Regions from separate parts of the Neobacillus sp. C211 genome, predicted to be linked through region 2. Evidence: predicted binding sites of a transcription regulator. Region 2 holds the regulator's gene; each other region holds the start of a gene.
The links. Region 2 encodes Rex, which represses fermentation and respiration genes when NADH is low (regulators of the CRP and FNR family bind a similar motif). Its sites were predicted from a motif close to TTGTGAAATATTTCACAA; they were not measured.
Positions count from the first base shown of each region.

Region 1: a site for Rex is predicted at 1,299-1,316, ahead of hcp (hydroxylamine reductase). Genes of this name have one in related genera too.
Region 3: a site for Rex is predicted at 1,919-1,936, ahead of qoxA (cytochrome aa3 quinol oxidase subunit II). Genes of this name have one in related genera too.

Region 1 is NZ_JBPXRO010000013.1:65,621-68,905, forward strand. Features, by position in the region: gene hcp (hydroxylamine reductase) at 1-1,238, opposite strand, end outside; gene ACSU6B_RS13955 (Hsp20/alpha crystallin family protein) at 1,430-1,912, shown strand; gene ACSU6B_RS13960 (YppG family protein) at 2,122-2,685, opposite strand; gene yppF (YppF family protein) at 2,877-3,086, shown strand; gene ACSU6B_RS13970 (DUF1798 family protein) at 3,120-3,285, opposite strand, start outside.
Region 2 is NZ_JBPXRO010000052.1:4,465-7,749, forward strand. Features, by position in the region: gene ACSU6B_RS27675 (ABC-F family ATP-binding cassette domain-containing protein) at 1-587, opposite strand, end outside; gene moaC (cyclic pyranopterin monophosphate synthase MoaC) at 766-1,263, shown strand; gene ACSU6B_RS27685 (redox-sensing transcriptional repressor Rex) at 1,300-1,956, shown strand; gene ACSU6B_RS27690 (NAD(P)-dependent malic enzyme) at 2,116-3,285, shown strand, end outside.
Region 3 is NZ_JBPXRO010000003.1:208,920-212,204, forward strand. Features, by position in the region: gene ACSU6B_RS04635 (Cof-type HAD-IIB family hydrolase) at 1-55, opposite strand, end outside; gene ACSU6B_RS04640 (spore germination protein) at 274-540, shown strand; gene ACSU6B_RS04645 (spore germination protein) at 561-803, shown strand; gene ACSU6B_RS04650 (Hsp20/alpha crystallin family protein) at 816-1,229, shown strand; gene ACSU6B_RS04655 (iron-sulfur cluster assembly accessory protein) at 1,302-1,604, opposite strand; gene qoxA (cytochrome aa3 quinol oxidase subunit II) at 1,979-2,941, shown strand; gene qoxB (cytochrome aa3 quinol oxidase subunit I) at 2,931-3,285, shown strand, end outside.

The DNA.
Region 1 (3,285 bases), on a different contig from region 2:
AGATTAAAGGTGTCCTGAAGGACCTGTAATACCCCTTCAGAGATAAATTCAGGCGGCTTCGGGCCAATGCGGATATCCTGGATCCCTAAGCTAAATAAACCAAGCAAAATAGCAACTGCTTTTTGTTCAAACCAAGATAACACGATGCTGACCGGCAGTTCATTCACTTCACATCCAAATGCATCTGCAAGTGCTAAAGCAATCTTAACAGTTGATCCAGAGTTATTGCATTGACCTAAATCTATATACCGTGGAATATTGGTTCCCGGCACCACACCATAATCCACGTCATTAAAGCGGAATTTTCCACAAGAGGTTGTTAATATAACAGTCTCTGGCGGTAGTGAAGTGGCAAGTTCACGATAATAATTTCCGCCAGGTCCCGGTGCATCACAGCCTGCGATAACAAAGAATCGCTTGATTTTACCAGCTTTGACTGCATCAATTACTTCAGGTGCTAAGCCTAGAACCGTTTCATGATGGAACCCTGTTAACAATGTTTCTTCGGAATCAATTGCTGCTTCAGGAAGCTCTAAAGCTCGGTTAATTAATGGTGTAAAATCATCATTAATAATTTTCTCTACATTTTCAAGACCTGCTACTTCATATGTAAACATCCTGTCTGCATATGACCCTTTAATTGGCATTACACAGTTGGTCGTTGCTAGAATCGCTCCAGGGAAATTTTCAAAAAGTCGTCGCTGGTCGTACCAAGCTTTTCCGATATTCCCTTTTAGATGAGTATATTTCTTCAATGCTGGGTAGCCGTGCGCAGGTAGCATTTCAGAGTGCGTATAGATATTGATACCCTTTCCCTCTGTTTGCTTTAATAGTTCCTCTAAAGCAAATAAGTTGTGACCTGTAACAATAATACATTTTCCTTCAATTTTGTTTTGGCTGACCCGGATTGGCTCAGGGATGCCTAAACGCTTTGTATGAGCTTCATCTAGCATTTCCATTACGTGGACTGCTGATTGGCCAACTTTCATCGCCATGTCGATATGTTCTTGAACATTAAAATTTGAATTCGTTAAAGTCAAATAAAGGGCTTCATGGGTGGTGGCATCGACAAAAGGATCTGTATATCCTAATTGATTAGCATGGGTTCGATAGGCCGCAATTCCTTTTAATGCAAAAATAATCGTGTCTTGTAAGCTAGCAATGGTTTCATCTTTACCACACACACCGATGACATTACAGCCGCCAGATGGAGTTTGTGCACATTGATAACAGAACATTTTAGTTCCTCACTTTCGATTTTATTTCTGCTTTACTATACTAATCGACCAAAATATTTAATGTGATTTACATCACATTTAAAGCAACTGTAATAAATCGTTCATAAAATTATTGCCATTTGATGACGGCACCTACCCAGTTAACCCAGCATATAATAGTGAGTGAAATATTGGAAAGCGAGGGGAACTTAATGTCATCTAAGGTACCGAGTGATAAGAATGACCCTAAAAAGCCGAAAACAGAAGCTTTTGGTGAGTTAATTAAATCGATGAACGACTTTTTCAATGAAAAACCAATCAAAGGCTTCCTACAATCAATCGATGATTTTTTTAAAAATCCATTTCCATCTGGATCGATCTTTCATGTTGACACGATTGAAACAGGTGGGGAATACATCATCTCTGCAGAACTGCCAGGGATAAAAAGAGAGCAAATTCATTTAAACATTTCTGGAAATTATTTAACTATTTCTGTGGAAAATAACGAACTTGAAACCGAGGAAGACGAAATCAATCATTTATATCGACGTAAATACTTACGCCAAAAATCATCAAGAACGGTTTCACTGCCGCATACGATTAATGAAGAGAAAGTGAAAGCATCCTATCGTGATGGTTTATTAAAAATCCGCATTCCACAGGAAAAAGGGAAAATTATTGATATCGAAGACTAAATTCCATTTCCTTTCCATATGAAAAGACGGCTAGTAAAAAAGCCGTCTTTTTGCTGTTAAAACTTAGCTGTTGATTTCCACTCCAGGCGCGTGCGGATCGCGGGCGGTCCGGGGAGCCTCCTTTGGCGCTAAGCGCCTGGGGGGTCTCCCCTGCCCTGTCCTCCCGCAGGAGTCTTCGCGCCTTCCGCTCCAATCAACTGAGCTTTTTATTAAGCCTTAAATATTCCACCAAATCCCTTTACAAGTGATGATACTTGGTTAACAGCATTCATCATTTGACCTGCTGTATTCACCATTTTATTTATATCCACTGATCCATCTTGGGACTTGAAGGAATTCATAAACGATTGGACCCCTCCTTGCTGTTTTGGGGTTGCACTTTGCTTAGGATAAGGGTTCATCACTGGATAACCATTCATGGGCATATACTGTGGTTTTTGCACTATTTCTTCCTGTGGCTGTAAAGGGTTCTGGAATAGGAATTGCGAATCTTTTTGCGAAAATGGCTGGCTATTGTATGGCGTATTTTGAGAAACGTAGCCAGGTTGATAGTTTTGACCATATTGCTGGTACACTGGCGGGTAATAAGGAATTTGTTGATTGGGTTGTTGATAAGCGGTCCAATCATAGTTTTGGGGCTGAGCTTGGTAATGGAAGGGTTGATTACTATTAAAAAGCTGCTGATTCCTGATCTGACCAACTGGACCTTGCTGCATCATTTGCCCCGAATATTCATAATTGAGGTAATTAGCTGGCCTTTTTTTGCCAAACATGGGCAAACATCTCCTCCGCTTTTTTATCTACTACACATTATGAAGGAGAGAGAGGAAAGGTGATTCTTTTGAAAAACAATAATTATGTCAAAATGACGAGAATTTTGTCTGAAGTTTAAATATTTTAAAAACTAGGAATCCTTTATTTTCGTGATACGATAGAAAAAAGGATGAAGGAGGAGCTAATAGATATGGACATTCGCGAATTAAAAAGCAAATTTATTCAAAGTCGGGATTATACACCAGATGATGTTAATACATTAATGGATTTTGCTAAGAAAGCGTATATTCAAAACGATATTAACATTAAAGAATATCGTCTTCTTGTCCGTGAACTTGAAAAACAAGGCGCGGTAATACCTGAAACGGATAATGAAAACTCCCTCATCGAACATTCTTAATAATAATTAAAGAGATGCAGCTGCATCTCTTTTCTATTTTTTAACCTCTTTTAATATTTCCAAGAGGAAAAATTCAACCGTACGATTTGCATTTAAAAATCTCGTTTTGCTAGTTTCCGGGAAAAAGGATTGAATTGACAACTGGTCAATATGTTCAGATGTCGTGTCGATTTGCTTTAAATGAAGATGTTTATGGTCC
Region 2 (3,285 bases):
TCAAGGTGGTTTGTGGGCTCATCCAATATTAAGATATCAGGCTTGGTTAACAAAAGTTTACCAAGGGCAAGACGGGTTTTCTGCCCGCCGCTTAAACTAGATATCATCAAGGATTTGTCATGGAAATTTAACCCATGAAGGACAGAGCGCATCTCTGCCTCATATTGATACCCTCCCTGTTCTTTAAATTTCACCTGAAGATGATCGTACTCTTTTAGGATTCTTTCGTACTTTCCACCGTCTTCAAAAACAAGAGGATCAGCCATTTGTTCTTCAAGGGTGCGGAGTTGTTTTTCCATTAATCGCAGCGGTTCAAAAACCGTCAGCATTTCATCCCATATGGATAATGATGATTCTAACCCGGTATTTTGAGCTAAATAGCCAATTGTCACTTCTTTCGGCTTGATAATTTCTCCGCCATCATGCGACAAGTGTCCGGCAATAATCTTCAATAATGTCGATTTTCCCGCCCCATTGCGTCCAACAAGAGCAACACGGTCCCGAGTTTGTAATTCGAGCTTAATATTCGATAAAATAAGGTCAGCACCATAATATTTTTGTAATTGATTAACCTGTAGCAAAATCATTCTCATTCACCTCTATTACATAGGATTAGTGTACCTTATTCCCGGTATGTCGGCAATAAACTGCTCGCCATATTAGCGGTGTAAGGGTCCTAAATCGTCAAAAAATGTAATATTTAGTTCAAAGTTTCACACACATATAAGGTAAAATAGTGTATGATTTGATGGGAGGATTTTTTATATGGCAGAATTTACGCATTTTAATGAAGAAGGCAGAGCAAAAATGGTCGACGTCAGTGATAAGCCGGAAACGGCACGTACGGCGCTTGCTCATTCCAGCATTACCGTTAGTAAAGAAATTTATGATAAAATAACTAATAATGAGATGAAGAAGGGCGATGTCTTAGCAGTGGCCCAGGTAGCAGCTGTCATGGCAGCAAAGAAGACATGGGATTTGATTCCAATGTGCCATCCGATTCCATTAACAGGTGTTAATATTTCTTTCTCTTGGGAACAGGATAAGGATGAGAATTATCAATTATATATTGCTGCAGCCGTTAAAACGAAGGGGAGCACAGGCGTAGAAATGGAAGCGTTAACAGCGGCTTCCGCGTGTGCCTTAACAGTTTATGATATGTGTAAAGCCGTTGATAAAGGTATGGTAATTGGACCGACGTATCTTGTCGAAAAAACGGGCGGTAAAAACGGTGATTTTAAAAGAGATGAAAGAGTTAAATAAATTTTTAACTAAACCATTCATGGGGTGTGGGAGATTATGAGTAATGAAACAACGAAAATACCACAGGCGACAGCAAAACGGCTGCCCCTCTATTACCGATTTCTAAAAAACCTGCAAAGCTCCGGCAAGCAAAGGGTCTCTTCAGCGGAATTGAGTGAAGCAGTAAAGGTAGACTCAGCAACGATTCGCCGCGACTTTTCCTATTTCGGTGCGTTAGGGAAAAAGGGCTATGGGTATAATGTTAATTACTTAATATCCTTCTTTCGTAAAACCTTAGATCAGGATGAATTAACTAAGGTTGCCTTAATAGGAGTCGGAAATCTTGGCACTGCCTTTTTAAACTATAACTTTTTAAAAAATAATAACACAAAAATAGAATGCGCCTTCGATGTGGATCCCGACAAAATGGGAACCATGATTCGCGAGGTACCCGTTCATCCTATGGATGATTTAGAGAAGGTTTTATCAGAAACTAATATTTCAGTGGCGATATTAACGGTTCCGGCTCCTGCCGCACAAATGATAACCGATCGACTGGTCAAAGCGAATGTAAAAGGAATCTTAAATTTCACTCCAGCAAGGTTAAATGTTCCACCATTAATAAGGGTCCATCATATTGACTTGGCAGTGGAGCTTCAATCGCTAGTCTACTTTTTAAAGCATTATCCAACGGTGGAAATAGATGAAGAATAATTAGTTAAAAAGGCTTTCCACAAAATTTGTGGAAGGCCTTTTGTATGATTAAATCCCTGCTTTTTTTAATTACATAATCTATAAAAATACTTTCTTATGCACTAAGATATAGGTAGATGAAATGCAAGCGGTTACTAACCGGGAAGTGGGGGAAATTCAATGTCAATTTTACGAGATGAAGCGTTAAAAATGCACAAGGAACACCAAGGCAAGGTTGGGATATATTCTAAGGTGGCAGTACATAATGCAAAAGATTTAAGCCTAGCCTATTCACCAGGTGTGGCAGAGCCATGTTTGGACATTTATGCAGACGAAAATAAAGTCTATGATTATACCTCGAAGGGCAATCTTGTCGCAGTTGTATCCAATGGGACAGCGGTTCTGGGGCTTGGAAACATTGGACCAAAAGCTGCGATGCCTGTGATGGAAGGAAAGGCCGTGTTATTCAAATCGTTCGCAGATGTTGACGCCTTTCCCATCTGCTTGGCCACCACTGACACAGACCAGATCGTAGAAACCGTCAAGCTGCTAGAACCAACATTTGGCGGAGTGAACTTGGAGGATATTGCTGCGCCGCAATGCTTTGAAATTGAAGACCGCCTCCGCAAAGCCTGCGAGATTCCTGTTTTTCATGATGACCAGCATGGAACCGCGATTGTAACAGCCGCTGGTCTAATCAACGCGTTAAAATTAGCGGATAAAAAAATTGAAGATATTCGTGTTGCGGTAAACGGAGCAGGTTCAGCTGGAGTAGCGATTGTTAAGCTCCTGCTGCATATGGGCGTGAAGGATGTTATTTTATGTGATACAAAAGGAATTATTTATGAAGGCCGTCCAGTCGGAATGAATCGATTCAAAGATAAAATGGCGCAAATGACAAATCGCGAGCAAAAACAAGGAACGTTAGGGGATGCGCTTATTGACGCCGATGTGTTTGTGGGGGTATCAGCAGCCGGGGCCGTTACAAAGGAAATGGTTAGCGCTATGCACCGTGACCCGATTATCTTTGCCATGGCCAACCCGGTACCGGAAATTATGCCCGATGCGGCCAAAGAAGCAGGGGCTCTTGTAGTGGGTACAGGACGTTCTGATTTTCCGAACCAGGTTAATAATGTGCTTGCTTTCCCAGGCATTTTCCGCGGTGCCTTAGATGTCCGTGCCAAGGAAATCAACGAGGAAATGAAGCTTGCTGCGGTCTATGCAATTGCTGGATTAATTTCAGAGGATGAGCTCCATGCCGATTATGTCATTCCAGATCCATTTGACCCTCGGGTCGCAGCACAGGTAGCAACCGCGGTTGCGTATACTGCAATGGAAACAGGGGTAGCC
Region 3 (3,285 bases), on a different contig from region 2:
CATCCATATCCAGTGCTACTAATTTGATTTCAACATCATTTTTAAAATTATCCATATGTATTAACGTGCTCCCTTCTAACTTTTTCCATTATAAGATTAACACCATTACTAAAAACTAATCAAACAATTAAGTATAACTAATATATTTACGTTAAACAAAGAAGAACCCTGCGAATTTACATCCATTCATAATACATGAGTATCATAAAGTAACAGATAGGCACTCTTTTGCATATAGTACCCATAAGCCAAAGGATAGAAAGGTGTTTAAAGATGCCATCGGTTGTAATCAATTTATATTATTTAAAAATCAATAGTATTTCGGGTAATGGTTCCATCACTATAGGGGAAGCAGCTCATAATAGTCCCACTTCCAATACTAAATCACAAGGAATTAATGCTTCATATGGAGACACTTCACCGACTGAGGCAATGATGGAAAACCTATTAAATGATCCTGACGTCAATGATCAAACTTCAATTGGAACTACTGATGTTGCCAATGTAAATAAGCCCATTCAACCTGTACTACCAATCTAACATTATAGGGGTTATATGATATGCCATTTCAAATAAATATTTTAAATTTTAAGATTAATGGAGCTACGCAAAACGGAAATGTTGATATAGGTCCAACTGTGCATAACAGCCATACTGCTAATAGTAAATTTGTCGGTGCAAATTTTTCTTTGGGTGATTTTTCACCGGCATCTTCCCTTATGAACTCAGGCAATGTAGATCCAGATGTTAGTGATCAAGATCAAATAGCTAACCCTTCTATGCCTATCGCCAATCAACTTTAAAGGAGTAGTAAGATGGATATAGAAAAAATGAGAAAATGGCTAGAGATTACAAATGAGTATAGAGAGAGCAATTTTTGGTCTAGCGTACTTAAGCAAAAACATCCTGATGAATTTTTTAGAGAAGCGGTATGTAATCCAAAATTTGATATATATCTAAATGAAAATTATTACTTTATTATTTTTGAAATACCTGGAGTAAATCGAGAAGATCTTTCAATTAACTTAATCACAAATACACATTTAAAAATTAATGGCAAAATAAAGCCGGTTCTACCATTTGAAATGGGAATGAAAAGAGAGCGAATCTATGGTGATTTTGAACGCGTCATTGAACTTCCAGAACCAACTTATGCTCATTTAATGCAAACACAAATTTATAATGGACTACTTCATATATCCTATCCTCGAAAAAGTGTGTTGGAATAATTTTTAATAGAAAGAAAAGAATATATTCAAAAAAAAAACGCAGTGAACTCACAAGCGTTTTTTCTTGTTTTATTAATGGTGATGATGTATGCCCATTGTTGGGTTGGTAATTAGCCATTCTTCTTTTGGTAATTGGAAATATTGAATCCAGATATTATTTAAGGTCGGATCATTTTTATCAAGAATAAAGTCAATTTCTTTATCACTTGTAACCACTACATCGTTTTCTGTTGGTGTATCAAGCTTTAAATCATAATGGGCGTGGTCCCCGTGGATACTTGTCACATATACTCGAAACAATTTCCCTAGTGCCTCTTCTTGTTCCATCATTTTCTTCAATGCTTTTGCTGCATTCCGATTAACTTTTACCTTCATTTTGTACTCTCCTCTAACTATGTATTCCTTCGTATTATCCCACTTTTTAGCTAAAATAGACAATTAAAAGGTTTGTGACAACAAAAGACAAATTAAATTTTTGTATAAAATCAACTTACCTTATTCCCCCTTATAATGGATATTAAATCCTTAACAAATTTGTCACAATTTAATTCAAAAAGCTATATTAACATCACGGCAAAGTTGTTAATATAAGTCTTAGGAAAAAACATAAAGACTAATTAATATTAAATAATAATTAATATAACCATGTTTGTTTCAGTAAAAAATAGAAAGGAAATAGTTTTTCTTGTTTGTGAATGATTTCACGATTATAATCTTAAAAGTGTACATTATGGAAGGGAGAAATATTCATGTCTAAAAAAAGCTACATAATTCCACTGTTAGCTTTATTACCGATTCTACTTTTAAGCGGCTGTTCGAATATGGTCGTGTTTGATCCAAAAGGACCTGCAGCACGTGATATTCTTGATTTGATTAACTGGTCACTTATTTTTATGCTGCTAGTGGTCGTCGTTGTATTTGGTTTATTTGGATATATCATTTGGAAATATCGTGCGAAACCTGAAAATGCAGATTACGAACCGCCTGAAGAACACGGCAGTACAAAATTAGAGATTATTTGGACTGTCATTCCTATTCTGATTGTCATTGCTTTAACGATTCCTACTGTTAAAACAATCTATAAATTAGAGAAAGTACCTGCCGGGTATGAAAATAAAAAACCTATTACCATTAATGTAACATCAGCTGATTGGAAGTGGATTTTTAGCTATCCGGAACAAGGGATAGAGACAGTGAACTATGTGAATATTCCAGCTGGCACTCCGGTACAGTTTAAGTTAACCTCTGCTGGTACAATGCAATCCTTCTGGGTTCCTGCTTTAGGTGGTCAAAAGTATACCATGAACAAGATGGAGACAGAGTTGTATCTCACAGCAGACAAGCCTGGAGAATTTCTAGGTAGAAATACAAACTTTAACGGCAAGGGATATGCTGATATGGAATTTACAGTTGAAGCGAAATCCCCGCAGGCCTTTGAAAAATGGGTAAAGGAAGTCAAAGATACTGCACCAAAGTTAACAGAAAAGAAATACTATCAACTTCTTAAGCCTACACACTTGGGTCGTGAAACATTTCTTGGAACTCATCTAGCCTGGGTAAACCATGCTGATATGAATTCTAAAACTTATACAAATCCTGAATTGTACGAAGTACATGGCGTAAAAGGAAAGATTTTTAAAGAGAAAGAAACAAATGGTCATTCTATGGACATGGGCGAAAAATCAGATGGAGGTGAGCACAATGGGCATTAATTGGCATGACTTTTTTATCGTCGGCAACCCATTAATACTAGGTTCTCAGATTGCTATTCTATTAACAATGATAGGAATAGTAGCAGGGGTTACCTATTTAAAGAAATGGAAATGGCTGTGGAGAGAATGGTTGACAACGGTTGATCATAAACGGATTGGGATTATGTACATCCTTTCTGGTGTGCTGATGTTTTTCCGGGGAGGCGTAGATGGTCTTTTAATGAAGGCTCAAACCTCTCGTCCAGAGATGAAATTTTTAGATGCGCAGCATTACAATGAAATTTTTACAACACATGGTGTTATCATGATTTTGTTTGCAGCGATGCCATTATTAATTGGTTTAA